Regions from separate parts of the Nocardia sp. NPDC047654 genome, predicted to be linked through region 4. Evidence: riboswitches for the same ligand, from Rfam matches in the RefSeq annotation. Region 4 holds a riboswitch; each other region holds the start of a gene.
The links. Region 4 has a riboswitch for S-adenosylmethionine ahead of ACGF7Y_RS18155 (homoserine O-acetyltransferase). Riboswitches for the same ligand answer to the same signal wherever they lie in the genome.
Positions count from the first base shown of each region.

Region 1 (4,485 bases), on a different contig from region 4:
CCGCGTCCAGCGACTCCAGGTGGTTCACCACGCGCAGCAGGGTCGACTTGCCCGAACCGGACGGACCGATCACGGTGACCACTTCGCCGGAGCGCACGGTGAGATCGATGCCGCGCAGCACCGGATGCGCGCCGAAGGATTTCCGGACGCCGCGGACCTCCACGGCGGGGGCCGCGCTCATCTGGTCGCTCCGCGCGGTGCGGCGGGACCGGCCTCGGCGACCTCGCGCAGCTTCTGCCACGCGCGTCGCAGCGGTGTCGGCGGCGGCGTGCGGTGCGCGCCCTTGGCGTAGTGGCGTTCGATGTAGTACTGCGCCACCGACAGCACGGTGGTGAGCACGATGTACCAGACCGTCGCGACCATCAGCAGCGGCACCACCCGCCCGTTGCGCCCGTAGATGACCTGGACCTGGTAGAACAGCTCGGCGATCGCCATCACCGACACGATCGAGGTGCCCTTGAACAGGCTGATCACCTCGTTGGTCGCGTTCGGCAGGATCGAGCGCATGGCCTGCGGCGCCACCACCGTGCGGAACTGCCGCAGCCGTGGGATCCCCAGCGCGGCGGCGGCTTCCAGCTGACCGGCGTCCACCGCGATGAACCCGGCCCGGATGATCTCGGCCGAATACGCCGCCTGATGCAGGGCCAAGCCGATCACGGCGGCGGTGAAACCGCTGATCACCCCGTTCACCTCGAAGGTGAACAGCGCGGGCCCGAACGGGATGCCGATCGACACGGTCCGGTACAGGTAGGCGATGTTGAACCAGAACAGCAGTTGCACGATCAGCGGGATCGAACGGAACGCCCAGATGTAGACCCACGAGATCACCCGCAGCACCGGATTGTTCGACAGCCGGGCGACCGCGAGCGCGGTGCCGAGCAGAAAGCCCAGCGCCGTACCCCATGCGGTCAGCTCCAAGGTGACCCGCAACGCCGACAGCACCGACTTCGCGGTGATGTACTGCGCGAACGTCGGCCAGTCCCACCCGGGGTTGGTGGCCAGCCCGTGCACGAACTGGGCGAGCAGGATCAGCGCGACGGCACTGACCACCCAGCGCCAGGGATGCCAGGTCTTGGCCACGGTCGGCGGCGTGCCGTACTCGGCGGCGTCCGGCGCGCGGAGGGGTGTGCCGGTCGGGTCCGGTTCGCGCGCCGGGGCGGGGGCGGGTGCGGTGGACGCACTCACGAGGGGTCCTCGATGATCACTTCGGTTCCTCCATCGGTCCCGGCGGAAGCACCCGCACCCGGTTACCGGGGGGTTGCTGCGACGTCGACGAGCCAGGTCTCTCGGTCGCTCTGGATGGTTGGCGCCGACCCCCTGTCAACCGATGTCAGGGCCGAGCCGAATCATGATGCCCAGCAAGGGAAGGCTGGGACAAGAGAAGTAATCAGCGTGAGCGTAGACCTTGTCCACGCCAGTTGATCGAGTCTTTGTAGTAACCAGACGTGCGCTGCTTCGCCGAGGGGCGGTGCGAACCGGTCGCGTCCTCGCGGAGGGGCATCCAGCGCCGGATGACGGCGGTCCGATGCAGCATACGGGTATCGCCAGGGCTGGGGAACGCGGGTCGGCCACGCGGAAGCATGTTTCGGGCAAACGAGACTCGCCGCGAAATTGCTGTACGCAATCCGTGCTGTTGGAGCCGTTTGCCGGAGTACTGTGCCCCTCGATCGTTCCGCCGATGAGGAGGTTTCGTGATCACTTTGCGTCGTCTGACCCAATTGTCCGCTGTCGCGACCTGTTCGGTCGCCCTCGCGTTTGCCGGGCCGGGTGCCGCGTTCGCGGCTCCGGATGCCACGATTCCCGCGTTCTCCGATCTCTCCGCGCCGATCGCCGCCCCCGGTGACTTGTTCGGCGCCTATCAAACCGCGCTCGACGCGCTGCGCGCGCTCGGTATCCAGCCGTTCGCGTACCCGAGCGCGTCGGCGTTCTGCCTCGACAACACCACGGCCGGGCTGGCGCCCGCGGTGGCCGGAGCCATACCCGGGCCGTGGCCGAAGAACACCGTGCAGCTTCCCGGACTGGACCTCAGCGCCGTCAAGGCCGGGCAAGCCATGTTCACCTTCGTGCCCTACGGCCTCGGGCCGGACGGCGCGAATACCGCGGGAATGCAGGTGGCCTGGCTCAATCTGAGCAACGGACGCAGCGGAACGGCCGCCATGGGGCCGCTGGCCGACATCGCCCGCGCGATGATCCCCGCTGCCGTTCCCGCGGACCAGCGGCCGGTGGCCGAGCAGGCGATCCGGGACTTCCTCTTCGCGGCCCTCCCCATGGGCGGGGTGCGGGCGGTCCCGGTGGACACCGGCAAGGGCACCGTTCTCGCCGCGGTGTTCGGCACGGTGCAGAACGGCGCCAAGTCCTGCTTCTTCCTGCCGACGGTCGGAATCACCGCGGTCCCGTGAGATTCAACTGTCGCGGCGCGGCGCCGCTCCTGGGAGCGAACGCCCCTTCCAGTGCGCCGTGCCGCGACGGCGGGCCAGGTGCGAACGCACCCACAGCAGCAGATACGCCGCCACCGACACCGGATGCGCGAGGGCGGCGGGCACGTCCGCGCGTCCCAGCGGGCCGCCGGTCTCGGTCGAGCGGGCCAGCAGGCGCCCGGCGACGGCGGCGAGCCAGCCGATCGCGCCCGTCCGGCGGACCGCGCCCCTGCCGAGCACGGCGGCCGCGGGCGGTACCCAATAGGCAAGGGCCGCAACGAGTCCCACCGCCGCTCCGCCTGCGATCGTGCCGTCGTAGGCCGACCAGAGCCAGCGGGTGTAGCCCGCGTCCAGGTCGGCGGCGCCGCGATACATCCTGGTGCGGGCCAACTCTCCGGCGGCCACCAGAGCGGTGGCGTGACCGGCTCGCCGCAGCGTACGGGCGATGTCGAGGTCCTCGGTGACGCTCCCGGCCACGGCCGTGTGGCCGCCGACCGCGCGGTAGGCGGCGTTGTCGAACACGAGGAACTGGCCGCAGGCCACCGCCGTGGCGGGTCGCAGGCTCCGGTCGGCCACGGCGATCGGCAGCGTCGAGGCCCACGACCAGCACAGCAGAGGCTGCACCACGGCTTCCGCCACGGAATCGGCCACTTGCAGGGGCCAGGGCGAGACCAGCGCGGCTGCGCGCGTACGCAGCGCGCCGACCGCCGCGGCGAGCGCCGTGGGGGCCAGCCGCACGTCGGCGTCCAGGAAGATCAGCACCGGCGTGGACACCTCCTCCGCCAGCCGGACACAGGCGGCGGCCTTTCCGGTCCAGCCGGCGACCGGATCGGACTCGGTGCGCAGCAGGGTGAAACGCGGGTCGTCGCCGATCGCCGCTCGGGCGGCGGCGCCGGTGTCGTCGGTGGACGCGTCGTCGAGGATGCGCACCGCGAGGCGCGGTACGCCCACCTGCGCGCGCAGGTCACCGATCAGGGCGGGCAGCCGGTCGGCCTCGTTGCGCGCCGGAACGCAGACGGTGACGGGTTCGATCACCGTCGTCGGGGCATTCGTCAACCTCTGCACGGTGATGCGGTTGTATAGCGCGATGCCCGCGCCGAGCGCCGCCACCGCGGTGGCGAAGGTCGGCAGGATCGAGTTCGCGCGCAACGTCTTCGGCAGGTCGGCACTCACCATGGGGGCCACGCTATCCCGGCGCACCGACCTGCCGCTCAGCGATTCTGCGTCACCGAGCGCCACCAGCGGCTCAGGGAGAAGCCGACTTCCGGCGCGCCGGGCGCGGCGGGGTTGCGGTCCATGTACGCCATCGCCGCGACGATGGCGGCCACCGCGAGCGTGATGCCGCCCGCGATACCCGCCCAGCCCGCGAAAGAGCGGGTGTTCGGGTCGGCGTAGCTGACCTCGGCCTGCGGCCTGGAGACTTCGCCGGGCGGCAGTTTCCAGGAGACGACGTTGTCGCCCTCGCGGCTGCCGTTGGTCTTGGCGACGCGGGCCGGGAATGCGATGGTCAACTGCACGTCCGAGCCGTGCGGCGGCAGAGATTTCAGATCGACCCGCCCGCTCAGGCTGACCAGGTCGCCGGTGCGCTGGAACTGCAACTGGAACATGCCCTGGGTCTGCTCGGACAGCTGGCCGAGCTGCTGCACATCACCGAAGGACAGGTCCTCGAAGAACACCTGGCTGCCGGTGTAGCCGTCCTGGGCGTACGGCTCCACTCGCAACTTGGCCGCCAGCGTCTCGGGCGCCTTCAGCTGCGGGCCCTTGTCTCCGGCGTCGGCGGGCACCACGGCGGCGACGATCCGGCCGGACACCCGGTCGTTGGACGAGACCCCCATCGAGACCTGCACCCGCAGGCAGCCCGCGAGCATCGGCACCAGCATCGCCGCGAGCAGGACCACCGACGCGACACGCACGCCGCGGCGTGGGGCCCGCCGCTGCGGGAGGTCCGGGGCATCGGGCTTCGTGATGACGGGACTCGGCTGCACGGGTGACATCGTGCCAGGCCTGCCGTCCGGAATGAAACGCGCCAGTCGCAGCGCGCGTCGGCGCGCCGGGCGCGGGACGCGGC
Region 1 covers NZ_JBIDDF010000024.1:25,032-29,516, forward strand. The annotation lists gene ACGF7Y_RS34095 (amino acid ABC transporter ATP-binding protein) at 1-181, opposite strand, end outside; gene ACGF7Y_RS34100 (amino acid ABC transporter permease) at 178-1,185, opposite strand; SAM riboswitch class I at 1,213-1,306, opposite strand; gene ACGF7Y_RS34105 (hypothetical protein) at 1,692-2,399, shown strand; gene ACGF7Y_RS34110 (glycosyltransferase) at 2,403-3,593, opposite strand; gene ACGF7Y_RS34115 (LppM family (lipo)protein) at 3,629-4,411, opposite strand.
Region 1: linked by a shared signal. The riboswitch ahead of ACGF7Y_RS34100 (amino acid ABC transporter permease) and the one ahead of ACGF7Y_RS18155 (homoserine O-acetyltransferase) in region 4 are both predicted to bind S-adenosylmethionine.

Region 2 (4,485 bases), on a different contig from region 4:
CGTCGCGGTGGCAGCGCTGTGGCTGTTCGGCGGCGGCATCGACATCGGGTCCGGACCCGTCGCGGGCCCGACAACCACCGATGCCCCTACGCCGGCCGATACTTCGCTGCCGCCGAGCGACGGGCAACCCGGGCCGGGTCCCGCGGTGCGCGACGGGAACCTCGCTTTCACCGTGATCGATGTACGCGCCACCGACCCGGCGAGCACCGGCGATTCCCACACGGTCGTGACGCTGACGGTCACCAATGTGTCCGGCGACGAACAAGTTCTCGCCGTCGCCGATCAACGGCTGGTCACCACTGGCGGCCGCTCCGTCGCACCCGACGCGGCGGTCACCGCGAAACTCAATTCGCCCGGCGAGGACTTCACGCGCATCGCCGGTGGCCGTGTCAGCACCGTCCGGCTGGCCTTCGACCTGCCCGGCAAGAACAAGAACGGCAAGAAGAACGACAAGAAGGACGAGGCACCGAGTCATCTGATCCTGCACGGCGCACCGTCGTCACCCGGCGTCACCGTGCCGATCGGCTGACCGATCGTGCGACCGTTCGCGGCTCAGGAGAGGGCGGTGTCCAAGTCGGCGAGGAGGTCTTCGACGTCTTCCAGCCCCACCGAGATACGCACGACGCCGTCGGTCAGGCCGATGGTGGCCCGGCCTTCGGGCCCCATGGCGCGGTGGGTCGTGGTGGCCGGGTGCGTGATCAGGGTCTTCGCGTCACCGAGGTTGTTGGAGATGTCGACGATGCGCAACCGGTTGAGGACTTCGAAAGCGCGCTTCTTCGCCTCGTTCTCGGGTGCGCTCAGCTCGAAGGTGATCACGGTGCCGCCCGCGCTCATCTGACTGGTGGCCAGCGCGTGCTGCGGATGAGATTCCAGGAACGGGTACCGCACCCAGCTGACGGCCGGGTTGTCCTCCAAGAAACGGGCGATGCGCAAGGCGGACTCCGCCGAGTGGCGTACCCGCAGCGGCATCGTCTCCAGGCCCTTGAGCAGGGTCCACGCGTTGAACGGGCTCAGCGCCGGACCGGTATGGCGCATCAGCGTTTTCACCGGGCCGTCGATGTAGTCCTGGGCGCCGAGGATCGCGCCGCCGAGCACGCGGCCCTGCCCATCGATGTGCTTGGTGCCCGAGTAGACCACCACGTCGGCGCCGAGTTCGAAGCCACGTTGCAGCAGCGGAGTGGCGAACACGTTGTCCAGCACCACTTTCGCACCCGCCGCGTGCGCCAGCTCGGTCACCCGGCGCACGTCGACCAAGGTCTGCATCGGATTGGCGGGCGTCTCGAAGAACACCGCCTGGGTCGGCACCGACAGCGCCTGCTCCCACTGATCGAGATCCTCGCCGTCGACGAAGACGGTCTCCACGCCCCAGCGCGGCAGGATCTCGTTGCACACCACGAAGCACGAGCCGAACAGGCTGCGCGCGGCGACGAGCCGGTCACCCGCCTTCAGCAGCGCGCCCAGCGCGGTGAACACCGCGGACATGCCGCTGGCGGTGGCGAAGCACGCCTCGGCGCCGTCGATCAGGCGCATCCGCTCCTCGAACATGGCCACCGTGGGGTTGCCGTAGCGGGAGTAGACGAAGTGCTCGACCTCGCCGGTGAACGCGGCCTCGGCGGCCTCGGCGCTCTCGTAGACGAAGCCGGAGGTCAGATAGAGCGCTTCGGCGGTTTCCTCGAAACCGGAGCGCCGCAGCCCGCCGCGCACGCCCAGCGTCGCGGGACCGACGCCGTCGGGCAGCGGCTTGTCGAACGCGCCGCCGGTGATCACGACTGCCGCCAGGGCAATCCGAGGGCACGCCAGCCCGCGCCGCCGCGATGCCCGAATTCGTCGAGCGGGCCTTCGAAGCCCTCGAGCACGTTGTAGGAGGTGCGGTAACCCGCTGAGGTGGCGGCGATCGCCGCACCGATCGAACGCTGACCGGAGCGACAGAGGAAGACGACGGGAGCCTCGGGATCGTGGCCGTCGAGCGCTTGCTTCAACTGCTCGACGAACGTCTCGTTGCGCGCGCCCGTGGAATCGACCCACTCGATCAGCACGGTCGGCCGTTCGATCGAACTGGTGTCGGGGACGCCGACGAACTTCCACTCCGCTTCCGTCCGCACGTCCACGAGGACGGCCTCGGGATCGTCCCGCAACAGCTCCCAAGCCTGCTGTGGGGTGATGTCACCGGCATAACTCATGTGCACCTCCTGCGAATCCGCACTTGCCGCGCCCGGGACCAGGGCGCCGCCAGGTCGTCACCCGGAGCACCCCACCGCGGAGGAGGGTTGCCGACCAGTAATGCCGGGGCTTGACACTGGTTCTCATGACCTTCGACTGAGATTGCACCGACCCGGGTCACCCTGTCAAACGGTGGCGCACACTGCGCGAACGCTCAGGTGCAGACCAGCCACTTACCGCCGGATCGGGTGAGATTCCAGGTCGAGGTCCGCTCCTGCCCGTCCACCTTCGTGGTCACGGTCGCCTTCCCTCGGTCGCCGTCCATGATCGGACTGTCGATTTTCGTGATCTCGACCAGCTTTCCGGCGCCGTCCTGCCCCGCCAGCGGCGAGCGGGTCGCGTCGAAACCCTGGCACGCGGTGCCGGGCGGCGGCACGGCGTCGCTGCGGTTGGAGCCGTCGACGAAGTTGCGGACGGCCGCCGCGATGCGGTCGGCTTCTGTGACATTTTTCTCAGCGGGCGACAGCACGCCGCCGAGCACGATCGCGATCAGCACGATCGCCGCGACCACCGCGGCCGCGATGAACGGGGCCGCCGAGCGCTTGTCGGTCTGATCGACCCGGATGATCTCGTCCTCGCCCGGGGTCGGCTGCTGTTCGGTCATGGCTCGATGATCCCTGGTCGGCGCGGGTATCGAGCGCTCGACCCCCGGCTGCGGACCGGGGTGGCGCCGGCCGGGTCCGGGCGTCCGCGATAGGCCGCGCGCGAGCGGGTAAGCGACGATTGTGGCTTTCGACGGCAGCCGCCGAGTTCACGCACCGACGCGGGGTGGCATCGGCCATCCCGATAGAATCGCGGGACGGCGGCCTGCTGTCATAGCGAATCGGCAGCTCCACGCCGCGGCGAACGGAGCACCGTGCAGCCACGAGCCGGCAACGCAGGCGTGCGCCCCGAGGGCGCGACCGAGCCGGTGCGTCAACTTAGCCTAAGCTAAGCCAGACGTCATTAATTGTTTCGACCGTAAGGTGCGCGTAAAGAGATGACCGAACAGAGTGCAGTAGAGGATGGCGGTGTTCGCGAGCCCTCCGTGGTGACGCAGGCTTCCTCCGCCGGGCCTGACGCGCACACCGCGAGGACCCGCCCGCTCCGCATCGCGATCGTGGGCGCCGGACCGGCCGGGATCTACGCCGCCGACGCATTGATGAAGTCCGATGCCGAGGTGAGCATCGACCTGTACGAGCGCATGCCCGCGCCGTTCGGGTTGATCCGCTACGGCGTCGCGCCGGACCACCCGCGCATCAAGGGCATCATCACCGCCCTGCACAAGGTGCTGGACAAGCCGCAGGTGCGCCTGCTGGGCAATATCGACTACGGCACCGACATCACGCTGGACGACCTGCGGGCCTTCTACGACGCGGTGATCTTCTCCACCGGCGCCAACGCCGACCGCGCCCTGCCCATCCCCGGCATCGATCTCGACGGATCCTTCGGCGCCGCCGACTTCGTCTCCTGGTACGACGGCCACCCCGACGTCCCCCGCACCTGGCCGCTGGACGCGGAGAAGGTCGCCGTCCTCGGCGTCGGCAACGTCGCTCTCGACGTGGCCCGCGTGCTGGCCAAGACCGGCGACGAGCTGCTGCCCACCGAGATCCCGCCGAACGTCTACAAGGGCCTCAAGGCCAACAAGGCCGTCGAGGTGCACGTCTTCGGCCGCCGCGGGCCCGCCCAGGCCAAGTTCACCCCGCTGGAACTGCGCGAGCTCGACCACTCCCCCACCATCGAGGTGATCGTCGACCCCGAGGACATCGACTACGACGAAGGCTCCGAAGCCGCGCGCAGGCATTCCAAGCAGGTCGACATGGTCGCCAACACGCTCGAGCAGTGGGCCATCCGCGACGCCGGTGACCGGCCGCACAAGCTGTTCCTGCACTTCTTCGAATCCCCCGCCGAGGTGCTCGGCGAGAACGGCAAGGTCGTCGGCCTGCGCACCGAGCGCACCCAGCTCGACGGCACCGGCAACGTCAAGGGCACCGGCGTGTTCAAGGACTGGGACGTGCAGGCGATCTATCGCGCCGTCGGCTACCTGTCGCAGAACCTGACCCAGCTGCCGTTCGACGACCAAGCGGGCACCGTGCCGAACGAAGCGGGTCGCGTGATCGCCGACGAGAACGCCGACGGCGCCGCGCGCTACATGCCCGCGACCTACGTCACCGGCTGGATCAAGCGCGGCCCGGTCGGCCTGATCGGCCACACCAAGGGCGACGCCAACGAGACCATCGCCTGCCTGCTGGACGACGCGCCCGGCTTCACCCCGGCGCAGCGCCC
Region 2 covers NZ_JBIDDF010000002.1:769,971-774,455, reverse strand. The annotation lists gene ACGF7Y_RS11940 (serine/threonine-protein kinase) at 1-529, shown strand, start outside; gene ACGF7Y_RS11935 (O-succinylhomoserine sulfhydrylase) at 553-1,767, opposite strand; gene ACGF7Y_RS11930 (rhodanese-like domain-containing protein) at 1,764-2,180, opposite strand; SAM riboswitch class IV at 2,195-2,311, opposite strand; gene ACGF7Y_RS11925 (hypothetical protein) at 2,375-2,824, opposite strand; gene ACGF7Y_RS11920 (FAD-dependent oxidoreductase) at 3,200-4,485, shown strand, end outside.
Region 2: linked by a shared signal. The riboswitch ahead of ACGF7Y_RS11930 (rhodanese-like domain-containing protein) and the one ahead of ACGF7Y_RS18155 (homoserine O-acetyltransferase) in region 4 are both predicted to bind S-adenosylmethionine.

Region 3 (4,485 bases), on a different contig from region 4:
GCCGAACGTGCCGCTCATCGCGGGCAGGTCCAGGCCGTAGGAGAAGTGCTTCCCGGAGCCGGTCAGCACGATCGCGCGGACGTCGGGATCGGCGTCGAGCGCCTGGAAGACCTCCGGCAGCTCGCGCCAGAAGTCGGGACCCATCGCGTTGCCCTTGCCGGGGCCGATCAGCGTCACCTGCGCGACGTGATCCTTGGTTTCGACGGTGAAAGCCTGCCAATCAGTCATTTGTACAGCGTATCGAGACCACGCCGGGCGGGTATTCCGGCCCGCGGCACCTCGGTATGCGAGGATTCGCCGTGCGATATCGCAGCGTGTAAATCCTGTGCAAATTAGCGGCGGCGCACTGGTTCCCGATTCGGGATTCAGCGGATCATGGTCGAGTCAGCAAACCTCATTCGCCGGTTTTCGGAGGACACCATGCTGATGCATCGGGGAATCGGCCTCGACCGGTTCAACGGTCTGCCGCGCGGTCGCGCGATTCATGCCCTCTACGAGTGCTGCTGCAACGTGACGTGGGCCGCGACGCTGGCCGACGCTCGGCCCTATCCGGATCGGGACGCCCTGCTGAGCAAGGCCGATGTGGAACTGCTCGCGCTGTCCCAGCGGGACGTCGATCGCGCCTTCGAAGGGGTTGCGCACGAACCGATCTCGTCGCACTGCCTGTCCGAACTGGCACGGGTCACCCGCGAGCGAATCGCCGGGATGCTCGGGCCGGCCGAGGGCTACCCGGAATACTGAACCGGCGGCGCGACTTGCCCGGCGTACCGACGGCAATCGCTCTACCCTGGTGAGATGCGCAGGTCGTCATTGCCACCGGTCGCCTGCCGGGTCGCGGACACCCTCATCTCCCGGGGCCATCACGGTCTCATCGTCGCCCAGCCGGAGCCGACCCACACCGCCGCGGACGCCGCACGGGCCCTCGGCGTAGATGTGGGGGCGATCACGAAATCACTGGTGTTCCTGCTCGACGACGACCCGGTGCTGCTGTTGGTCTCGGGAGCGCACCAAGTCGATCTGGCGAAGACCGGCGCGCGCCTGGACGGGACGCTGAGCCGCGCCCCCGCAGAGATGGTGCGGGCGGTGACCGGTCAGCCCATCGGGGGCGTCGCACCGGTCGGTCACCCGACCAACCTGCCCACGTGGGTGGACAGCGCGCTGGGGCGCCATCGGGAGCTGTGGGCAGCGGGCGGGCATCCGAACACCATCTTCCGCACGTCGTTCCCGGAATTGCTGCGGATCACCGCGGGTCTTCCGATCGATGTCGACTGACTCGACGCCCTCGCGGCGAGCCCGGTGCCGCACGAGTGCGATCAATGCCACCCGCACCGGCGGGGCGTCCGGGCGTAGTTTCGTGAGGTGACCGACGCACCACGGCCCGAGACGGAACTACAGATCCCCGATGATCTGAGCGGCATCACCGCGGAGCAGTATCGCGCCTCCATGCGCCACTACCCGGCCGGCGTCACCGTCGTCACGCTGACTTCGCCGCAGGGGCCGGTCGGCTTCACCGCGACCTCCTTCGCCTCGCTGTCACTGGAACCGCCGCTGGTGTCGTTCAATATCGCGCACACCTCCTCCAGCCTGTCCGCCATGCTGGACGCCGAGTCCGTCGTCATCCACTTCCTCGGCGAACACCAGCAGCACCTGGCCCACCGGTTCTCCCGGACCGCGGAGGAGCGCTTCACCGATCGTGCCCTGTGGACCACCCTGGACACCGGCGAACCGGTCCTGCACGGCACCCCCATCTGGTTGCGCGCCACCGTGCACCAACTGATCCCCATCGGCGACCACACCCTCGTCGTCGGCTTGGTCACCCGGGTCCACGACAGCACCGACGAGAAACCCGCCGCCGCGCCACTGCTGTACTACAACGGGCGCTACTACCGGCCCACCGCCCTCAGCGACTGACCCAGCGCTCGATTACGCCACCCCGGCCGCACCTACACGACCAACTCCGGGTCGAGCGCGCGAGCCGGCCGCTCCAGCTCGAGAACACTCCGCACCGCCCGGACCTGCCTCGAACTCGGCGTCCACGGACGTGTCCTACCTGCGGCGTCGGTTCCCCACCCGGGAGTTCCCGAGGTCTGCCCCACCATCGGGCTCGCCCGGAGTGTCAGGCACCGTCCGGCACGGCGAAGTCCACGCGATCGGGACCAGCGCGGCTTCAGCCGACGAGACAGGGGGCTGCGCCGGTGGGAGCGGTGGAGGTGAAGGGGCGCGTTTCGGGGGTAGGGTTCCAGACGCCGTTCTCGGCGGCGTAGTTCCAGGTGGGGCCCGTTCGCGCGAGGATGGCGATCGCCTCGATCAGGCGGTCCACATCGGCGGAGGTGGTGCCGAGGCCGATGCTGGCGCGCAGTGCGCCGTTCAAGCCGAGGCGGGCGAGCAGCGGGTGGGCGCAGAAACGTCCGTCGCGCACACCGATGCCGTGTTCGGCGGAGAGATAGGCGGCGACGTGGCCGGGGGCGAAATCGTCCAGGGTGAAGGCGACGATGCCGACGGAATCAGGGCTGTCGATCCAGATCCGCAGCAGCTGGACGCCGGGAATCGTGGCCAAGCCGTCGCGCAGGCGGTCGGCGAGCCGGTGTTCGTGCGCGGCAAGGGTTTCGGCGTCGATCCCGCTGAGCGCGTCACAAGCCGCGGCCAGCGCGGCCGCGCCGAGCACGTTCGGCGAGCCTGCTTCGTGCCGCTGCGGAGCGGACGCCCATTCGGCCGCGTCGCTGCGGACCTCGCGCACCGCGCCGCCACCCGCGAGGTAGGGCTGCGCCGCGTCGAGCCAATCCCGCTTGCCCACCAGCACACCGGCGCCGAACGGGGCGTAGAGCTTGTGCCCGGAGAACGCCAGGTAGTCGATCGCGGTCTCCCGCAGGCTGATCCGCCGATGCGGCGCCAACTGGGCGGCGTCCACCAGGATCCGTGCGCCGCACTGATGCGCGACGGTGGCCAGCCGTTCCAGCGGAAGCACCTCGCCGGTCACGTTCGATGCGCCGGTCACCGCGAGCAATGCGGCCGGCTTGCTGCACAGTTCGGCAACCAGCCTGCCGATGGTCTCCTCGACCGTGTCGGCGGTCTGCACGACGCGCCTGCCCCGCTTGGTCCACGGCAGGAAATTGGCGTGGTGCTCGATGTCGAGCACCACGGTGTCCCCGGGGACGCAGGAGGCGAGCAGGTTCAGCGAGTCGGTGGTGTTGCGGGTGAAGACCACCACCTGATCGTCGGCGGCGTCGAGGAACCGGGACACCGATCCGCGAGCGGCTTCGTAGCACTCGGTGGAGATCCGCGAGGCGTAGCCCGCGCCGCGGTGCACGCTCGCGTAGTACGGCAGCAACTGCTGCACCCGGTCGGTGACCTGGGCCAACGCGGGCGCACTCGCGGCGTAGTCGAAGTTGGCGTAGGTCGCCGATCCGCCGTGTACCAAAGGCACGCGCAGTTCGTCGCCGGACACCCGGGCGAGTGCGGCACAGGGGTTGTCGACAGCAGTAGTCATCACGTGAATCCCGTCGGCTCAGGGACTCGCGACCGAACGATTCGGCGAGTCCGCGCTTGCCGCGCCCGGTTGGGCGGCGGCCGGGTCGTCACCCGGAGCACCCCACCGCGGAGGAGGGTTGCCGGCCAGCAAGCCGGGGCTTTGCGCTGGCACTCATGACCAGACCCGAGAGTGGCAGAAGCGCCCCGGCACTGTCAACCACATTCCACCCGAGTCCCCACGAGCACCGCGTGGACATAACCACCACGCGTCGGCCATTACAAGCACCCCCACGACGACGCGCGAGCCGCGCCCGTCGCGGGATTTCGCGCGTGAGTACCGGCCCCGTCCACGGCAAACGCGCCTCGGTTCGCTCGGCGGTTACCACCGAGCCGATCCGATGCCGATGCGACTCGGGCCCCGCTCGTTTCCCGCGACGCCGCAGCTGCTCGAGCGCCTCCGTATCTCGAACGCGCTGAACCCGATCGCGGCGCCCGACTGCGACTCCCTCGATGACCGGCCGGAACAACCGCGCGTTCCGGCCCTCGCAAGGACCAGCTCCGGACCGCTCGATGAGCCGAATCACACCTTCGGATCAGCGATCTCCCGGCGAACGCGGCAGGCGAGCCGCCCACCAGCGTTTTGCCCTGCCGGAACGGCGAATATCTATCCCACCTGCAACAACGGGCATCGCGCCCACCGATCCGGCATCCGGTTCGGTGAACAACAAGCGACGACAACCCCGGGTACCGTGGACAGCTGGCCACAGCGCTGTTTGCCCTTTGGTAACCCAGCTATGACACAACAACGGGAAAGTGTGAGGCAAGTCGATGGGAGGTGCGCACAGCACCATGCTCGAGACAGACGTCGACGCGCCGGCGGGCCCGTTGTCACGCGGCGATCGCGCGCCGGAGGCAAGGACGCTCGTCGACATCCTGACCGCGACGGCACTCGCCCATCCCGACGCCCCCGCCATCGACGACGGCCACGTGGTGCTGTCCTATCTGGAATTGGTCGTC
Region 3 covers NZ_JBIDDF010000004.1:53,306-57,790, reverse strand. The annotation lists gene ACGF7Y_RS15885 (crotonase/enoyl-CoA hydratase family protein) at 1-228, opposite strand, end outside; gene ACGF7Y_RS15880 (2-oxo-4-hydroxy-4-carboxy-5-ureidoimidazoline decarboxylase) at 421-741, shown strand; gene ACGF7Y_RS15875 (YbaK/EbsC family protein) at 796-1,272, shown strand; gene ACGF7Y_RS15870 (flavin reductase family protein) at 1,360-1,911, shown strand; gene ACGF7Y_RS15865 (aminotransferase class V-fold PLP-dependent enzyme) at 2,168-3,487, opposite strand; SAM riboswitch class IV at 3,535-3,648, opposite strand; gene ACGF7Y_RS15860 (Pls/PosA family non-ribosomal peptide synthetase) at 4,318-4,485, shown strand, end outside.
Region 3: linked by a shared signal. The riboswitch ahead of ACGF7Y_RS15865 (aminotransferase class V-fold PLP-dependent enzyme) and the one ahead of ACGF7Y_RS18155 (homoserine O-acetyltransferase) in region 4 are both predicted to bind S-adenosylmethionine.

Region 4 (4,485 bases):
GTGCCCACATACCTCGAAGGTTCCGGTCTCCCCGCGGATGTGTACTCCGCGAAGTGCCCTACGCGGGAGGTTCTCGACCACATCGCGGGCAAATGGACGGTGCTGATCATCGACGCACTCGCGGACGGCACCATGCGCTATACCGATCTGCGCAACCGCATCGAGGGCATCTCCCAGAAGATGCTGACGCAAACTCTGCGGCAATTGGAGGCGGACGGATTCGTCACGCGCACAGTGCATCCGACGGTTCCCCCCCGCGTCGACTACACCCTCACCGACCTCGGCCACAGTCTGCGCACGCCGATCGCGGCGCTGCGGGATTGGATCGAAAGCAACATCAACCGGATCGAGGCGGCGCGACGAGGCGCGGCGCTCTGAGCGTGGGGCAGACAGTGCTCGGAACGTCGCGCGCGGACGCTTCGGCGCGGCGGATCTTCAGCGTTCGGGTCGCACACCCGCCCGGGCCAGTCGCATGGTCTCGGTCAGCAGCTTCGAGACCGCCGCCGCCTCGGTGAGGAATCCGTCGTGCCCGTCGCGGGAGTGCACGACTTCCAATCCGTCGCAACCGGGCAGCAGATCGGCGAGTTCCTGCTGGGTCCGCAGCGGGTACAGCCGGTCGGAGTCGACGCCGCCGACCACGCACGGCACCGGCGTCGCCGCGAGCGCCGCCTCGACGCCGCCCCGGCCCCGGCCCACGTCGTGCCGGTTCATCGCCTCGGTCAGCAGCACATAGGTGGCGGGATCGAAGCGCTTGCACAGCTTTTCGGCCTGGTGGTCCAGGTAGCTCTGCACCGCGTAGCGGCCGCCGTGCCACGGGTCTTCGTCGCCCTGGGGCTTGTTCTCGAACCGGTGGTCGAGTTCGAATTCGGTGCGGTAGGTCAGGTGGGCGATCCGCCGGGCCAGGGCCATGCCCGTCAGCGGGGCGCGGCCGGTGCCGTGATAGTCGCCGCCCTGCCAGTCCGGATCGGCCTTGATCGCCGCGATCTGGGTGGTCTGGGTACCGATCTGGTCGGCGGTGGCGCGGGCGCCGACCGCGAGCACCAGCGCCGCCGCGACCCGCTCCGGTGCGCCGACCATCCACTCCAGCACCCGCATGCCGCCCATCGAACCGCCGACAACGGCGGCGAGCCGCTCGACACCGAGCAGGTCGAACAGAGCGGCCTCGGCGGTCACCTGATCGCGGATGGAGATCTCGGGAAATCGCGCGCCCCAAGGTTTCCCGTCCGGCGCGGGACTCGACGGCCCGGTGCTGCCCTTGCAGCCGCCGAGCACGTTCGTCGCGATCACACACCATTCGTCGGTGTCCAGCGGAGCACCCGGGCCGACCATGCCGTCCCACCAGCCGGGCATCTCGTGCACGTCGTCGGACTTGCCGACGACGTGCGAGTCGCCGGTGAGCGCGTGTTCGACCAGCACGATATTGTCCAGGCCGGGGGAGAGCTCGCCCCAGCGCTGCACCGCGAGGTGGACGTCCGGGATGACCGCGCCGTTCTCCAGTCGCACGTCCCCGATGGCGATGGCGCCGAGCTGTCCATCCGGGGGCGGCAGGACGTTGCCGGAGGTCCGCGTGCTCGGTTCGGTGCTCACGGTCACGTCGCCGCCGTCGCGAAGCAGGCGCGTAGATCGCCCGGAATGTCCACGGTGGCGGCCACGCGGCTGTACGGCGCTGCCGGGTCCTGCTCGGTCCCGGGCGCGGTGAATTCACTCATGGTTTGCTCCCAAAAGGTGTTCGCCGGTACAGCAAGGGTTAGCGGTGTGTGGGTAACGAACAACAACACATGCCGGCGACCTCCTGTTACGCGCTTGCTCCCGACTCTCGGGAGCCAGGTCATCACCCGGAGCACCCCACCGCGGTTGGAGGGTTGCCGACCAGCGAGCCGGGGCTTGGCGCTGGTACTCATAACCTGCCCGGCATCATAACCGGCGGGCGGTCGGCGTCCGAAATCCTCCGCCGAACTCACTGGTCCGCGACGGTCGCCGCCCCGCAGCAGGTGCGTACGAATTCGTCGTACGCCTCGGTGAACGCGGTGCGCCCCGCCCTGGTCGCGGTCGCCAGGTCCTCGTCCAGGAACGCATCGTCGGAGCACTCCATGCCGATGTGGCCGATCAGTTGCCAGGTGCCGACGAGGAGCCGCACCGCGCGCGCGTCCGGTTCGGTGCCGAGGCGCTCGGCGACCACCGCCGCGATCGCCGTGTTCTTGTCGTCGGCGAGTTCCATGCTGCGCGCGCTGACCGAAGGGCTGCTGCGCAGGATCCGTTGCATCTTCTGGAACTGCCGGAACGACAACGGGTCGGCCTCGCCACCCTCGGCGGCTTGATCGACCACGTGCAGGAAGGCCGCGAGCAGCGCCTGTAGTTCGTTACCCGTGCGTGGCTGCTCGCGCAGCGTCTCGGCGATCGTGCGCCCGAAATCCTGGACCGGTCCGAGGACGATGTCCTCTTTGCTCTCGAAATAGCGGTTGATCGTGCGCGGCGAGACGTCCGCCACGTTGGCGATCTGCTCGATCGTGGTCGCGTCGAAGCCCTGCGTGTCGCACAGATCCAGGGCGGCCGCGATGATGCGCAACCTCGTCTGCTGCTTCTTGCGTTCGCGCAGCCCTGGGGTCGCGGGGGCGCTCGCGGCGCGGTCGGCCGCAGCGCTCGCGCCCATCGGCGTCGATGACTCGAGCATGACCCCATGGTAACGCAACCTGTTGTTTTCCTGTCCTTAACGGTCAAATGTCGTAGTACGACACTTTTCTCTTGACGACAAATGTCGCTCGATGACAGGATGGCTTCCGACATCGAAGGACGAGGAGACGACCGTGACGGAACCCGGGACAGCGGCGCACGCGCCGCGGAAAACGGCCGCTTCAGCGCGCTGGCTCGCGCTGACAGTGATCGCATTAGCCCAGCTCATGGTGGTGCTGGACGCCACAATCGTGACTATCTCGCTGCCGTTCGCGCAGCGTGATCTCGACATCAGCGACGGCAACCGGCAATGGATGCTCACCGCCTACACGCTGATCTTCGGCGGCTTGCTGCTGCTGGGCGGCAGGCTGGCCGACTACCTCGGCCGCCGCCGGATCTTCATCGTCGGCCTGATCGGCTTCGCGGGTGCTTCGGCGCTGGCCGGGCTCGCTCAAACCGGGGCGGAACTGTTCGCCGGGCGCGCGTTGCAGGGTGCGTTCGCCGCGCTGCTGGCCCCGGCCGCGCTCTCGCTGCTGTCGGTGACCTTCACCGAGCCCGGAGAGCGGGCCACCGCGTTCGGTGTGTTCGCGGGCATTTCCGCGGGCGGCGCGGCGCTCGGCCTGATCGCGGGCGGCGCGCTCACCGAGTACGCGTCGTGGCGCTGGTGCCTGCTGGTCAACACGCCGATCGCGCTGCTCGCGCTGGTCGGGGCGCTGGCATGGGTGGCGAAGGACGTGCCGGCGCCGCGCCGCGGGGGATATGACGTGCCCGGTGCCGTCACGGTGACGCTCGGCCTGATCGCCATCGTCTACGGCTTCAGCCGCGCCGCCGACGACGGCTGGCTGGCCGGCAGCACCTTGGGGCTGCTCGTCGCCGGACTCGCTCTGCTCGTCGCCTTCGTGGCGATCGAACGCCGCTCCTCGAACCCGCTGCTGCCACTGCACATCCCGGGTGAGATCAACCGCGGCGGCGCCTTCCTCGCCGCGCTGCTCATCCCGATCGCGATGTTCGCGATGTTCCTGTTCCTGAGTTTCTACTTCCAGATCACGCTCGGCTACTCCGCGCTGAAGGCGGGCTTCGCGTTCCTGCCCTTCCCGGCGGGCATCGCGATCTCGGCGGGTGTGACCAGCGCTCTGCTGCCGAAGCTCGGCCCGCGTCCGCTGATGCTGGCCGGCGCCGTGCTGGGCGTCATCGGCCTGCTGCTGCTGGCCCAGTTGAGCTACGGCGACAGTTTCCTGGCCGGGGTGCTGCCCGCGCAGGTGCTCATCGCGCTCGGTATGGGTCCGTTGTTCGTCGGGATGCAGACAGTCGCGCTGCATCAGGTCGAGGAAGAGGACTCCGGCGTCGCCTCCGCGCTGCTGAACGCGGCGCAGCAGGTCGGCGGCGCGGTCGGGACGGCGCTGCTGACCACGATCTCGGTGCAAGTCGCGAAGTCCTTCGCGCAGGACAACCCGGGTATCGACAATCTGGCCGCGCGGGCCGCGATCCACAGCTACGACGTGGCCTTCTATGTCGGCGCCGGGTTCTTCCTCGCGGCCGTCCCGATCATCGCGCTGATGATCCGGGACCGGCCGGAGAACCTCATCGAAGGTTCCGAGGAGGGGGCACGGATCCCGGTCGGGGTCTGATCCGCCGCGAACGAGGTCCGCGCGACGCCGGTGAGGCCGCGCGGACCTCGTCGTCTGCCGGATGGTTGCCGGGCTCGGACGGAAGGCGGATCATGGCGGCGACGGCGGTTGCGCGAACGCCCTTCACGGTGCTCGGAGCCGTCGCCGACCTACCAATCGGTAACAAAGGTGGCGTAGCTCACTCCGG
Region 4 covers NZ_JBIDDF010000005.1:219,483-223,967, forward strand. The annotation lists gene ACGF7Y_RS18150 (helix-turn-helix domain-containing protein) at 1-378, shown strand; gene ACGF7Y_RS18155 (homoserine O-acetyltransferase) at 436-1,593, opposite strand; SAM riboswitch class IV at 1,795-1,905, opposite strand; gene ACGF7Y_RS18160 (TetR family transcriptional regulator) at 1,958-2,671, opposite strand; gene ACGF7Y_RS18165 (MFS transporter) at 2,805-4,298, shown strand.